DNA from 2 places in the Mesorhizobium sp. B2-3-15 genome. Region 2 is predicted to be linked to the other one. Evidence: riboswitches for the same ligand, from Rfam matches in the RefSeq annotation. Region 2 holds a riboswitch; the other holds the start of a gene.
The links. A riboswitch is a leader RNA that binds a small molecule or an ion and turns the genes downstream of it on or off. The one in region 2 is predicted to bind S-adenosylmethionine.
Positions count from the first base shown of each region.

Region 1: it holds a riboswitch for S-adenosylmethionine, as region 2 does, so the genes downstream of both, FJ954_RS20715 (homoserine O-acetyltransferase) here and FJ954_RS05545 (O-succinylhomoserine sulfhydrylase) in region 2, are expected to answer to the same signal.

Region 1 is NZ_VFVO01000010.1:93,077-100,258, reverse strand. It holds gene FJ954_RS20725 (glycosyltransferase family A protein) at 1-235, opposite strand, end outside; gene metW (methionine biosynthesis protein MetW) at 519-1,133, opposite strand; gene FJ954_RS20715 (homoserine O-acetyltransferase) at 1,255-2,424, opposite strand; SAM riboswitch at 2,542-2,619, opposite strand; gene hisC (histidinol-phosphate transaminase) at 2,758-3,867, shown strand; gene FJ954_RS20705 (prephenate/arogenate dehydrogenase family protein) at 3,891-4,826, shown strand; gene FJ954_RS20700 (sugar kinase) at 4,823-5,755, opposite strand; gene FJ954_RS20695 (DUF2125 domain-containing protein) at 5,759-6,757, opposite strand; gene FJ954_RS20690 (gamma-glutamylcyclotransferase) at 6,893-7,182, shown strand, end outside.
Region 2 is NZ_VFVO01000002.1:304,061-311,242, forward strand. It holds gene argF (ornithine carbamoyltransferase) at 1-815, shown strand, start outside; gene FJ954_RS05530 (Hsp33 family molecular chaperone) at 980-2,011, shown strand; gene apaG (Co2+/Mg2+ efflux protein ApaG) at 2,086-2,478, opposite strand; gene FJ954_RS05540 (ceramide glucosyltransferase) at 2,698-3,849, shown strand; gene FJ954_RS05545 (O-succinylhomoserine sulfhydrylase) at 3,880-5,070, opposite strand; SAM riboswitch at 5,127-5,204, opposite strand; gene FJ954_RS05550 (2'-deoxycytidine 5'-triphosphate deaminase) at 5,363-6,457, shown strand; gene araD1 (AraD1 family protein) at 6,599-7,182, opposite strand, start outside.

The DNA of each region.
Region 1 (7,182 bases), on a different contig from region 2:
TCCTGGCGGCATTGGCGCCGCGCCACTTCGCGCCGACATAGATCAGCCGGGGGTCATGGATGCGGGCGAGCGCCGCCTCGGTCCCGTCCGTCGAACCATCGTCGACGACGATATGTTCAAATCGCGGCATGCTCTGGGAAAGCACGCTTTCGACGGCGCGGAGCACCGTTTCGCGCCGGTTGTGAGTCGGCGTGATCACCGTGACGAGGGGCGCCTGTTCGGTCTTCCCGATCATATCACGTAGGCCGCCTCCAGCGCGTAAACACCCTTCGCGCGAGGTCCTTTGATCATCGGGATGGCTAAATGGATCGGACTTCCCCCTGGATGGGCCTCATCGGATTCGGTGCGACGCTACAAAAAACAACCTGCCATGTCACCCCGTCGTGCCGTCGTTCGACCGACCAGGCATGATGAATTCCAGCTCATGGCGCTTCAACTGCAACACTTTCGCACCCGCTGAAAGACGCGCGGCCACCCTCAAGGATTGGCAGTCGCGCCTGCGGGCGTCGCCCATTTCATTATCGCTTCAGCAGGAACACTGCTTGTTGGCCAAAGAAATTCCAGAACCACCATGGCATCGACAGGCCGATCTTCTGGCCGTTGGCGTCGAGCGCGGTCGCCTTCTCCACTGTCGCGCCAAGCTCTTCGCACAAATTGACGAAGTCTCGGATCGTGCAGAAGTGGATGTTGGGCGTGTCGTACCAGGAATAGGGCAGGTCGCTGGTCACAGGCATGCGGCCCTTGACGAACAGCGACAGGCGCACCCGCCAGTGACCGAAATTGGGGAAAGACACGATTGCCCGGTTGCCGATCCTGAGCAGCTCGTCGAGCACCAGCTTCGGGTTGCGGGTGGCCTGCAGGGTCTGCGACAGGACAACGAAGTCAAAGCCCTTGTCGGGATAGAATTCGAGATCGGTGTCGGCGTCGCCCTGGATGACACTGAGACCGCGCGCCACGCATTCGTTGACGCCACGCTGCGACAGCTCGAGTCCGCGACCGTCGACCTGCTTGGTGTCCTGCAGCAATTCGAGCAATGAGCCGTCGCCCGAGCCGACGTCGAGCACACGCGATTGCGGCGGGATGAGGTTGGCGACGACCTCGAGGTCGACGCGTTGGCTGCCGTTGACGCTCATGGCTTCGCCTCGTGGACGGCGCATGGCCTTGGTCCGAAACGTCTGCAACTTTTCGGGGTCATGGCTTCGCCGTTCTGTTTGGCGCACGAGCTTGATCCGAAACGTCTGCAACTTTTCGGGGTCATGCGCTGAGCCCCCTGGCGCGCGCGGCCGAGCCGATGAAGCCGTTGATGGCGGCAAACAGTTCCGGCTCGTCGAGCAGGAAGGCGTCGTGGCCGCGATCGGTCTCGATCTCGACGAAGGATACCGAGGCGCCGGCGGCGTTGAGTGCGTGGACGATGGAGCGGCTCTCTTCGGTCGGGAACAGCCAGTCCGATGTGAAGGACACCAGGCAAAAGCGGGTTTTCGTGCCGGCGAAGGCGTCGGCCAGCCGGCCGCCATGGTCGGCGGCGAGGTCGAAATAATCCATCGACCGCGTCATGTAGAGATAGGAGTTGGCATCGAAGCGGTCGACGAAGGTCATGCCCTGGTGGCGCAGATAGCTCTCGATCTGGAAGTCGGCATCGAAGCCGAAGGTCAGCGCTTCGCGGTCCTGCAAATTGCGGCCGAATTTGCGGTGCAGGGCGGCTTCCGACAGATAGGTGATGTGGGCGGCCATGCGCGCCACCGCCAGCCCTTTCTCCGGGCGCTTGCCGTGTTCGAAATATTTGCCGCCATGCCAGTCCGGATCGGCCATCACAGCCTGCCGCCCGACTTCGTGGAAGGCGATGTTCTGTGACGAATGGCGCGCCCCCGTGGCGATCGGCAGCGCCGAGAACACGCGCTCGGGATAGCTCGACGCCCATTCCAGAACCTGCATGCCGCCCATCGAGCCGCCGAGCACGCAGAACAGTTTCTCGATGCCGAAATGGTCGATCAGCATCTGCTGCGCGCGCACCATGTCGCGGATGGTGATGACCGGCAGGTCGAGGCCATAGGGTTTACCGGTGGCCGGGTTGGTCGAGGCCGGGCCGGTGGAACCCAGGCAGCCGCCGATGACATTGGAGCAGATGACGAAGAAGCGGCTGGTATCGATGATCCTGCCCGGTCCGATCAGCACTTCCCACCAACCGGGCTTGCCGGTTACCGGATTGGTGCTGGCGACATGCTGGTCGCCCGTCAGCGCGTGGCAGACGAGGATGGCATTGGAGCGGGCATCGTTCAGCGTGCCATAGGTCTGGTAGGCGATCTGGAACGGCGACAGCAGCGTGCCGGCGTCGAGCTTGAGCGGCTTGTCGGGTCCGAAACGTAACACCGGGCTCGACGGTTGGTCGGCCTCGTTGTTGGTCTTTCCTGCACGCAGAGCGGCCATCACGTCTCTCTTGCTGCACCGTGCGCTCGTGGAAATCGCTGCCGATCTCCGCCGCCGATGCGTCCGTCCGGCCGGTCGCGGACAACAAAAAACCGGCATTGCCTTCGCAAAGCCGGTTACGTCACGCAAACGGCCCTTTAGCGAATTGTTTAACGTGGCTGCAAGCCGACCGGCCAAATCACCACGGAACTGTCAATCGTCTTTCTAGAACCCGCCTGCCTCGCCGTCAATGGCGGCGGCTGGCACCACTGCCACCTCTCGACATTGCGTGCCATGGCTTGTATTTCCGCAGCGGCCTCCGGATGGAGGCGTTTTCGACGGATTTTGCAAGATATGAACCAGACACCGGATCAGGCACGTCCAACTCCGCGCGCGGGCATCATGGACATAGAGGCCTATGTGCCCGGCAAAAGCTCGGCGGCCGCCGGTGTGGCCAAGGTCTACAAGCTGTCGTCGAACGAGAATCCGCTTGGGCCTTCGCCGAAGGCGATCGAGGCCGCGCGCGAGGTCGCCGGCAAACTCGACATCTATCCCGACGGCAGCGCCAAGCGGTTGCGCGAGGCTATCGCCGAGGTGCATGGCCTCAACGCGCAAAACATCATCTGCTCCAACGGGTCGGACGAGATCCTCGGCCTGTTGGCGCAGACCTATCTCGCGCCCGGCGACGAGGCTATGTTCACCGAACACGCCTTCATGGTCTACAAGATCTACATCCAGTCGGCAGGTGCCACCCCGGTCGTGGTCAAGGAGACCGACGAGCGCGCCGACATCGACGCGATGCTGGCGGCCGTCACGCCGCGCACGAAAATCGTGTTCCTGGCCAATCCCAACAACCCGACCGGCACCTATGTGCCGTTCCAGGAGGTGCGCCGCCTTCATGCCGGACTGCCGGGAAACGTGCTGCTGGTGCTCGACGCGGCCTACGCCGAATATGTCCGCCGCAACGATTACGAAGCCGGCATCGAGCTGGCCGGCAGCGCCGAGAACGTGGTGATGACCCGCACCTTCTCCAAGATCGGGCTCGGCGGCGCGCGCATCGGCTGGATGTATGGTCCCCTGCATATCGTCGACGCCATCAATCGTGTACGCGGCCCCTTCAACGTCAATGCGACAGCGATCGAGGCCGGCATCGCCGCGATCCGCGACCGTGCCCATGTCGAGCGTAGCGTGGCGCATAACGAGACCTGGCTCACCTGGCTGAGCGGCGAAATGACCGGGCTCGGGCTGCGCGTGACGCCGAGCGTTGGCAATTTCCTGCTCATTCATTTTCCCGACGATCAGAAGCATTCCGCGGCGGCGGCTGACGATTATCTGAGCGCGCGCGGCTATATTCTGCGGCGCGTTTCAGGTTACGGCTTTCCCAACGCGCTTCGCATGACCGTCGGCACTGAAGAGGCCAATCGCGGCGTTGTCGCCGCGCTCACGACATTCCTGAAAAGCTAGAACGTCTAAAGAGCTGGAACACCATGGCATCACCGATGTTCGAAAAGATCGCGCTGGTCGGTATCGGCCTGATCGGCTCGTCTCTGGCCCGCGTCATCCGACGCGAGGGCTTGGCTCGCCATGTCGCCATCTCGACGCGCAGTGCGGCAACGCTCAAGCGAGCCGAGGAACTGGGCCTTGGCGATTCCTACACCATCGATGCCGGGGACGCGGTGCGTGATGCCGATCTGGTCGTTGTCTCGGTGCCGGTCGGCTCATCCGGCGCTGTAGCGGAGGAAATCGCGCCGGCGCTGAAAAAGGGGGCGATCCTCACCGATGTCGGCTCGACCAAGGCCTCGGTCATCGCGCAGATGCAGCCGCATGTGCCTGAAGGCGTCCATTTCATTCCTGGCCATCCGCTGGCGGGCACCGAAAAATCCGGCCCGGATGCCGGGTTTGCCGACCTGTTCGACAACCGCTGGTGCATCTTCACGCCGGTGCCGGGCACCGATCCGGAAGCGCTGGAACGGCTGTCGGAATTCTGGCGCCGCTGCGGCGCCAACATCGACACGATGGACCCGCAGCATCACGACATGACGCTGGCCATCGTCTCGCATCTGCCGCACATCATCGCCTACAACATCGTCGGCACCGCCGACGATCTGGAATCGGTGACCAAGACGGAAGTGATCAAATATTCCGCCTCCGGTTTTCGCGATTTCACGCGTCTGGCTGCCTCCGATCCGACCATGTGGCGGGACGTGTGCCTGCACAACAAGGATGCCATCCTGGAAATGTTGGCGCGGTTCTCGGAAGACCTGGCGTTCCTGCAGCGCGCCATCCGCTGGGGCGACGGCGACAAGCTCTTCGACCTGTTCACCCGCACCCGCGCCGTGCGCCGCTCGATCATCGAGGCGGGCCAGGATATCGACGCGCCCGATTTTGGCCGCCAGGCGGTCGAGCATCCGGCAAAGAGCTAGGTGATTTCAACCGGCCAGGCGGTTGCCATCATGGCGAGCGTCTCCGCCCGATCCGGCGCGCCCAGCCGGCCGCCGAAGCGCAGGCACTTGAGCGCGGCGGCCGCGCTGGCAAAGCGCAGTGCGTGCTCGACCGCCATGGCTTCCGCCAGCCCGACGGCAAAGGCGCCATGAAAGACATCGCCGGCGGCCAGCGTGTCGACCGCCTTGACCCTCGGTGCCTCGACATGGCGGGATGATCCGGCGCTTCGGTCGAACCACCAGGTACCCGCCGCGCCGCCGGTGACCGCGACGAACGCATCGGTGCGGGACGCCAAATCGGTGCAGGCGGTCTCCAGATCCAGCGCGTGGCCGCATATGATGCGGACCGCCGGCTCCGAGGCGACGATGTGCGAGGCGAGCGGCAATAATCGCTCCAGTACCGCCAGGGGCGCGGTATCGGCATCGAGTATGGCTGGGCGGCCGGCGGCGCGCGCCGCCTTAAGGGCAAGCGCCGCGGCGCCCGGCCAGCGCACGTCGGCCAGTACGGCGTCGAATGCCGTTATGTCGGTGAACGGCAAAACCTCGGGATCGGCCTGCGCGCGCGCGTCGTAGAAAGGCACGATGATCCGCTCGCCATGCGCATCGACCAGGATCGAGGCCAGTGCCGAGCGGGCGCCGCTGACGCGGCGTACATGGCTGCAATCGACGCCCTCGGCCTCTATCCCGGCAATCAGCAGATCGCCGACCGGATCGTCGCCGGCGCTAGCCCATAGCGACACCTCGGCACCCAGGCGATGCGCGGCGCAGGCCGCGCTCGTCGCCATGCCCGAGGCGATCTGGATGCCGTCCGAGGCGATGAATTTTCCCTGATGCGTGGGCAGTGATTCGACACGAAGAATGGTGTCAAGCGTCAGTGCGCCGACGCTCAGCAGCTTTGCCGGCCCCGCCATCCGTTAGTTGACCGGCTTGATCTTGCCCAGCGGAATGAAGCCGAGGGAAGCCTTGCCCTTGACCACTTTCAGCGGCATGGACGGTTCGCTGCCAAGCAGCGCCAGGGCGCCAAAACCCTGCTCGATCGCATTCTTCTGCTCGGGTATGGCGCCGGCAAGAATAGATGCCACCGCCTTGGGATCCTTGATCCTGATCATCAGGTCGGCGTCGACGAGACCCTCGGCATCGACTGACAGCGGCCCGGAAACGGTGACGCGCGCCGTGCCGGACGACAGATCGAGGTTGCGGATTTCGATCCGCTGGCCGCGCAGGCTTTTCACCTGCGTGCCGATCAGCGCCACGCCGTTCTTCAGTGTCACGTCGCCGCTGGCATCGAGCGCCGGCAACACCCGCCCGCCGATCGCGTCGGCATCGATCTCGAGATCGCCAAAGCTGCCGACATAATCGAGATCGCCGTTGTTGGGCTGCAATTGGCCTGACGCCTTGCCGGCACTGAACAGTTCCACCGGATCGGTGTCGTCGGCCGGGTCGGTCTGGCCCGACAGGCCCTCGGCCTGCAGCGCTACACGCCGGGGCAGCGGGTACCACAATTTGACGTTGGCCTGCAGATTGTCCCAGTCGATCCAGAGCGGCATCATGCCGGGGACGGAGGTCCGGAGTGGACCGCGTAGATTGGCAACAGGCGACAAGGGCTGGACGATCTGGGCGACGGCGTTGAAGGAGCCGGCCGAGGCAGCAATGCTCTTGGCGTCGTCCTCGTAGGCGAGGTTGTCGCAAGAGACGGCAAAGCTCAGTGGATAGCCACCGACCTGGAGGTTGGCGCAACCGGCCTCGATGCCGCTCTTGTTGAGCGTGGCAACCGCCTTGTCGGCCTCGGACCGGACCCTGTTGGCCAGATAGAACCAGCCGGCGCTGTAAATGGCGAACAGCACGAGGATGAACGCGGCAAGCCACCACAGACGGCGACGGTTACCCGGTTGGCGTTCGTCACTTGACGTCATGCTTTGGCTCTCATTAACGCATGGATGGTGTGGACGGATTCTCAGGTTCCGAACACTAGGTAGACAGAGACGGATGGAAAAAACACCGGTTACCGGTGCGGTGCTGCCATTCTTTTTGCAATCAGGCGCGGTGATATGGGCGATTTTTGGGTGTTCGGCTACGGTTCGCTGATCTGGCGGCCGGGTTTCGCTCATGTCGAGACACGACGCGCCCGCCTGCATGGCTATCGCCGCTCGCTCTGCGTCTATTCCTTCGTGCATCGCGGCACGCGCCAGCGGCCCGGACTGGTGCTTGGCCTCGACCATGGCGGCTCCTGCGTCGGCCTTGCGTACCGCGTCCCTGGCGAATTGCGCGACGAGGTCATTGCCTATCTGCGCGAGCGCGAACTCGTCACCAGCGTCTATCTCGAGCGGACGCTCAAGGT
Region 2 (7,182 bases):
CCGGCGAGCGGAGCAAGCCGCTCGAAGGCAAGGTGCTGGCCATGATCTTCGACAAGCCGTCGACGCGCACGCGCGTTTCTTTCGACGTCGGCATGCGCCAGCTCGGCGGCGAGACCATCATGCTGACCGGCACCGAGATGCAGCTCGGCCGCTCCGAGACAATCGCCGACACCGCCAAGGTGCTGTCGCGCTACGTCGATGCGATCATGATCCGCACCACCTCGCATGAGCGGCTGCTGGAGCTGACCGAGAATGCCACCGTTCCGGTGATCAACGGACTGACCGACGACACCCACCCTTGCCAGCTGATGGCCGACATCATGACTTTCGAGGAGCATCGCGGTCCGGTGGCCGGCAAGACGATTGCTTGGACCGGCGACGGCAACAATGTGCTGCACTCGCTGCTCGAGGCCTCGGCACGGTTCCGCTTCAATCTCAACGTCGCCGTGCCCGAAGGCAGCGAACCGGCGCAGAAGCATGTCGACTGGTCCAAGGCGCATGGCGGCAAGCTGCATTTCACCCGCTCGCCCGAGGAAGCCGTCGACCAGGCCGACTGCATCGTCACCGATTGCTGGGTGTCGATGGGACAGGAACACCGTGCTCGCGGGCACAATGTCTTCTCGCCCTATCAGGTCAACGCGGCGCTGATGGCCAAGGCCAAGCCGGATGCATTGTTCATGCACTGCCTGCCGGCCCATCGCGGCGAGGAAGTGACCGACGAGGTCATCGACGGGCCGCATTCGGTGGTCTTCGACGAGGCCGAGAACCGGCTCCATGCCCAGAAGGCAGTGCTTGCCTGGTGCCTCGGTGCTTGAAGTGTCTTGGTGCTTGAAGTGTCTTGGGGCTTGAAGTGTCTTGGGCGCCCGAAATGCCCAGGCGCCTGAAATGCCCAGGCGCTTGATCTGCGGCGGCGCGATGCCTATCTGCGCCGCATCACGCAAATCAAGCGCGTTTGGACGCATGTGCCCACCAGGGCCGCATGGCCGCGCCCTGGAGCTTTGTCATGTTGGAAAGCCATCAAGTGACTGAACATCACCCCAAACTCGGCGAGTTCGGCTACGCCGGCGACGATCACGTCGTTCCCTTCGAGGTCGGTCCGCTCGACGTGCGCGGCCGCACGGTCCAGCTTGGGCCGATGCTCGACGCCATCCTTGGCCGCCACGATTATCCCGAGCCGGTCGCCCGCCTGCTGGCGGAAGCCTGCGTGCTGACCGTTCTGCTCGGCACCTCGCTCAAATTCGAAGGCAAGTTCATCCTGCAGACCCGTACCGATGGGCCTGTAGACATGCTGGTCGCGGACTTCTCCACGCCCTCGGCACTGCGCGCCTATGCACGCTTCGATGCGGATCGGCTCGAAGCACTGGTCGCGGCAGGCGAGACGTCCCAGCAGACGCTGCTTGGCAGCGGCGTGCTGGCGCTGACCATCGACCAGGGCGCCCATACCCAGCGCTACCAAGGCATCGTCCAGCTCGACGGCGAAACGCTGGAAGACGCGGCGCGCACCTATTTCCGTCAGTCGGAACAGATCCCGACCGATATCAGGCTCTCGGTCGCCAAGCTGCTGACGCCCGGGATCGGCGGCGCGCGCGAGCAATGGCGCGCCGGCGGCATCCTGGCGCAGTTCCTGCCGCAATCGCCCGAGCGCATGCGCATTCCGGACCTGCCGGGTGGGGACGGCGATCCGCGCGAGGAAGTCCACGATCCGGCCGATAATTCCTGGCAGGAACTCCTGGCCTTGCTCGGCACCATCGAGCCGACCGAATTGATCGACCCGACCATAGGCGCCGAGCGGCTGCTGTATCGTCTGTTCCACGAGCATGGCGTGCGCGTCTTCGGCGGCGTTCCCGTGGCCGACCAGTGCTCATGCTCCCGCGACAAGATCCGTGGCATCCTCGAAGGCTTCTCAGCGCAGGAGATCAAGGACAGCACAGAGGATGGCGGCATCCATGTCGCCTGCGAATTCTGCTCGACGCAGTACGACTTCGATCCGGCCGAGTTTGCGGCTCAGTAAAGCCTTTCCTTCTCCTCGTTCCGCGGGGAGAAGGTGCCCGAAGGGCGGCTGAGGGGCGGCGCGACCGTCGGCGCTCAGTTCACCGTGCGCCTTGTCCCCGGCAGATCGAGCGAGAAGGCCGGGATGGCGATGTCGAACGTCTCGCCGCGCTTGTTGCGCATCGTGTAGCGTCCGACCATGATCCCGGAGGGTGTCGAGAGCGGGCAGCCGGACGTGTACTGATAGCTGTCGCCGGGATTGAGTTCCGGCTGGTCGCCGACAACGCCCGGCCCGCGCACCTCCTCGACCCGGCCGGCACCATCGGTGATGTGCCAATAGCGCGACAGAAGCTGCACGAACTCGTCAGACTGGTTGTCGATCGTTATCTGATAGCCCCAGACGTAGCGGTTCTCCTGGGGATCTGAACGATCCTCCAGATAGAACGGCCTGACCTGCACTTCGATGTTGCGCGTCACGGCGCGGTACATGAGCGGCTCCAAAACAATCCGACGACTTTCGACGCTCGCGGTGAGCAGGTCAACGTGCGCGTCTTGTCGCGCCTGGGATTGAAACGCAGGTGCCGGCAAAGAATGTCATTTAAGTGACACACGACAATGGTGGTGTGCGCGAACCGGGCGACTCGGCCCTCTGTCGAACTGTTGAAAACGGCCGCGACGCGGGCCGACTTCCGGAGTGACCAGATCTCGATGGAACTCACTCTCATATCCGCCTCGCTTTCGACCGCACTCATCCTCTCAAACGCTGCCAGCATCCTGCTTGCCGCTTCACAGCTGAAACGGCGCACCACGATTGCCCCGCCGGCGGGCAGATCGCCGGCGGTGTCGATTGTCGTCCCGTCGCGCGGCGTCGAGCCATTCACACATGAGACGCTGGAACGCGCCTTCGCGCTCGACTGGCCACGCTACGAACTGATCTTCTGCGTCGCCCATGCCGACGACCCGGTGGTCAAACTGATAAACAGGGCGATTGCCCGGTTTCCGCAGGTGCCGGCCCGGCTGTTGATCGGCGACGACCGTGTCAGTGCCAATCCAAAGCTCAACAACTGCGTCAAAGGCTGGGAAGCGGCGCGCCACGACTGGGTCATTCTTGCCGATTCCAACGTTCTGATGCCGAGGGACTATGTCGAGCACATGATGGCGGCGTGGCAGCACGGTACCGGCCTTGTCTGCTCGACGCCGATCGGCTCCAGGCCAGATGGTTTCTGGGCCGACGTCGAATGCGCCTTCCTCAACACATTGCAGGCCCGCTGGCAGTATGCCGGCGCGGCGCTCGGCCTCGGCTTCGCGCAGGGCAAGAGCATGCTGTGGAACAAGCCGATGCTGGACGCCAATGGCGGCATACGCGCGCTGGCCGCCGAGATCGCCGAGGACGCCGCCGCAACCAAGCTGGTGAACGGCCTCGGCCTGCGTGTCAACCTCGTTGCCGCCCCCTTCGAGCAGCCGCTCGGCCAGCGCACGTTTGGCGAGATCTGGTCGCGCCAGGCCCGCTGGGCGCGCCTGCGCCGCGTCACTTTCCCGCTGTTCTTCGCGCCCGAGATCCTGACTGGTGCGGCGGTCCCGCTGGTTCTTGCGCTGATTGCCGCGGCGAGCGCCGGCATTAGTCTCTGGGCGACCGCGATTGCCGTGCTGGCGGCGTTCTATCTTCCGGAATGCGCTCTGGCCCTGGCCAAGGGTTGGCACGTCTCGACGCGCATGATCGCGGCGACGGTCGCGCGGGACGTCATGCTCCCGGCCATCTGGGCGCGCGGCTGGCTCGGCGGCGCCGTCGACTGGCGCGGCAACGCCATGACCATCCGCACCAAGACGGCGGAACTGGAGGAGACGCCGTCGAGCGCCTGATCGCTGCTGACGACGCTGCCTGGACGAAACCTATTTGGCGGCCTTCAAGGCTTGCGCGATATCTTCCAGCAGGTCGTCCGTATCCTCCAGGCCGACCGACAGCCTGAGCGTACCGGGCCCGATGCCGAGTTCGGCGCGGGCCTCATCGCTGAGGTTCTTGTGGGTGGTCGTCGCCGGATGGGTGATCAGGCTTTTGGCGTCGCCGAGATTGTTCGAGATCAGCACGATGTCGAGGGCGTTCTGCAGGGCGAAGGCCGCCGGCTTGCCGCCCTTGACGTCGAGGCAGATCAGCGTCGAGCCACCCGACATCTGCTTCTTGACGATATCGGCCTGCGGGTGGTCGGCACGGCCGGGATAGATGACGCGGGCGATCTGCGGCTGCCCGGCCAGGAAGTCGGCGATCCTGCCGGCGCTCTCGGTCTGCTGGCGCACGCGCAGCGGCAAGGTTTCCAGGCCCTTCAGCAGCGTCCAGGCGTTGAACGGCGACAGGCTGGGACCGGTGTGGCGGAAATAGTCGTGCAGGTTCTCGTCAATCCACTTCTTGTCCGACAGGATGACGCCGCCCAGGCAGCGGCCCTGGCCGTCAATGTGCTTCGTGGCCGAGTAGACGACGATGTGCGCACCAAGCTGCAACGGCTTCTGCTGCAGCGGCGTGGCAAAGACATTGTCGACGACCAGCCGCGCGCCGATCGAATTGGCAAGCGAGGCGACGGCGGCGATGTCGACGACCTCGAGCGTCGGGTTGGTCGGGCTTTCCAGGAAGAACAGCTTGGTGTTCGGCCTGACCGCCTTTTCCCAATTGGCGATCTCGGTGCCGTCGACCAAGGTCGCCTCGATGCCATAGCGCGGCGCCAGCGTCTCGACCACCCAGCGGCAGGAGCCGAACAGCGCGCGCGCGGCCACGATGTGGTCGCCGGCCTTGACGCTGCACAGAAGGGCAGCCGTCACCGCCGCCATGCCCGACGCCGTGGCGCGCGCGTCTTCGGCGCCTTCAAGCGCGCACATGCGCTTTTCGAACATGTCGACGGTCGGGTTGGCGTAGCGCGAATAGATGAAACCAGGCTCTTCGCCCTTGAAGCGGGCCTCGGCGGCCTGCGCCGTCTGATAGACATAACCCTGGGTCAGGTACATCGCCTCGGAGGTTTCGCCGAAGCCGGAACGCAGGGTTCCGCCATGCACGAGTGCCGTCTGAGGTTTCCAGTTGCGCTTCTTGGTGCTCATCGCTTTGTTCCAGACACAAAAAAACCGGCCGCGAAAGTCGCAACCGGTCCATACGGCCTTGCGGCCCGACGGTCCTTTAGCGACTTGTTTAACGTGGCTGCAAGCCGACCGGCCAAATCACCACGGGATAACGACCCTTTAGACCCGCGCCACGCTTGCGTCAATTGCCGGCTTCATTAAGACGTTTGTACCAAGGCAGGTTCCGCAAAAGTGCCCGGCGGTTTTGCGGCAAGAACCTGCAACAAACAAGAACCTGCAACGAAAGAGACCAGTCTTGGGGCGGAGCCAGACTTTGCGGCAGACAGGCATTCTTCCCGATCAGGACATTTCGGCGCTGTTCCGGTCCGGCGCGCTGAAGTCGCCGCGCGCGCTCGATGCCGACCAGATCCAGCCGGCAAGCCTTGATCTCAGATTGGGCGAAAAGGCCTGGCGGGTTCGCGCCTCGTTCCTGCCCGGTCCCAACCACAAGGTGTCGGAAAAGCTCGATCGGCTGCAACTGCACGAGATCAGTCTGACCGAAGGCGCGGTCCTCGAAACCGGCTGCGTCTATATTGTGCCGCTGCTCGAAAGTCTGGCCCTGCCGGCTGACATTTCGGCCTCGGCCAATCCCAAGAGCTCGACCGGGCGGCTCGACATCTTCACCCGCGTCATGACCGATCGGGGCCACGAGTTCGATAAGATCGCCGCCGGCTACACCGGTCCGCTCTATCTCGAGGTCAGCCCGCGCACCTTTCCGATCATCGCGCGCACGGGGTCGCGCCTGTCTCAAATCCGCTTTCGCACCGGCAACGCGCTGCTCTCGGAAGCCGAGTTGCATGAACTGCATCGTGCCGAGATGCTGGTCGCCACGGAGCCACCGAACATTTCCGGCGGCGGCATCGCGCTGTCGATCGACCTCAATGGCGACAAGGATGGGCTGGTCGGCTATCGTGGCAAGCACCACACCGGCCTCGTCGATGTCGACAAGCGCGCCGCGCAGGATGTCCTCGACTTCTGGGAGCCGATCCACAAGAGCCGCGCCGGCGAACTGGTGCTCGATCCCGACGAATTCTACATCCTCGTCAGCCAGGAGGCGGTGCATGTGCCGCCGCTCTACGCCGCCGAGATGACGCCATTCGATCCGCTGGTCGGCGAGTTTCGTGTCCATTATGCCGGCTTTTTCGATCCGGGTTTCGGCCATTCGGCGGCCGGCGGCACCGGCAGCCGGGCGGTGCTCGAAGTACGCAGCCACGAAGTGCCGTTCATTCTCGACCACGGCCAGATCGTCGGCCGGCTGGTCTACGAGCACATGCTGAAGCGACCGCAGGCGCTCTACGGCACCGATCTCGGCTCGAACTACCAGGCGCAGGGCCTGAAGCTGTCGAAGCATTTCCGCGCCGTGCGCTAAGGTCGAAGCTGCCGACCTCGCTCTTGTGGGAGAGATGCCCGGCAGGGACGTGACTGAAACCTATTGCTAGATCGGCGGGACAGCGCCCCGCTCTGGCTTGCCAGCCATTCCCCACGAGAGGGGAATCACGCGCTCATGGCTTCAAAGCGCCTTCACCGACACCTTCACCGGCTTCTCGATCTCGAGCGGGTTGCGCAGCGGCAGTCCGAAATCCCCGGCCTCGATCTCGAACACGTCGCCGGCTTCCGTCTTGATGCCGTCGGCGAAGGATAGCGTCGCGGTGCCGAACATATGCACATGCACGTCGCCAGGCTGGCGGAAGGCCGAATATTTGAAGTGGTGGTGTTCGAGATTGGCGATGGTGTGGGACATGTTCGTTTCACCCGACAGGAAGGGCTTTTCCCACAATGCCTTGCCGTCGCGCAGGATACGCGACGTGCCGCGGATGTCCGAAGGCAGGTCTCCGATCAGGATCTCCGGGCCGAAGGAGGCATTGCGCAGCTTGGAATGGGCGAGGAAGAGATAGTTGACGCGCTCGGTCACATGGTCCGAGAATTCGTTCGACAAGGTGAAGCCGACGCGGAATGGCGCCCCGTCATCGCCGATGACATAGATCCCGGCGACCTCTGGTTCCTCGCCGGCATCCTTGGCAAAGGCCGGTGACATGAGCGCCGCGCCAGGCGCGACTGCCATGGTGCCGTTCCCCTTGTAGAACCATTCCGGCT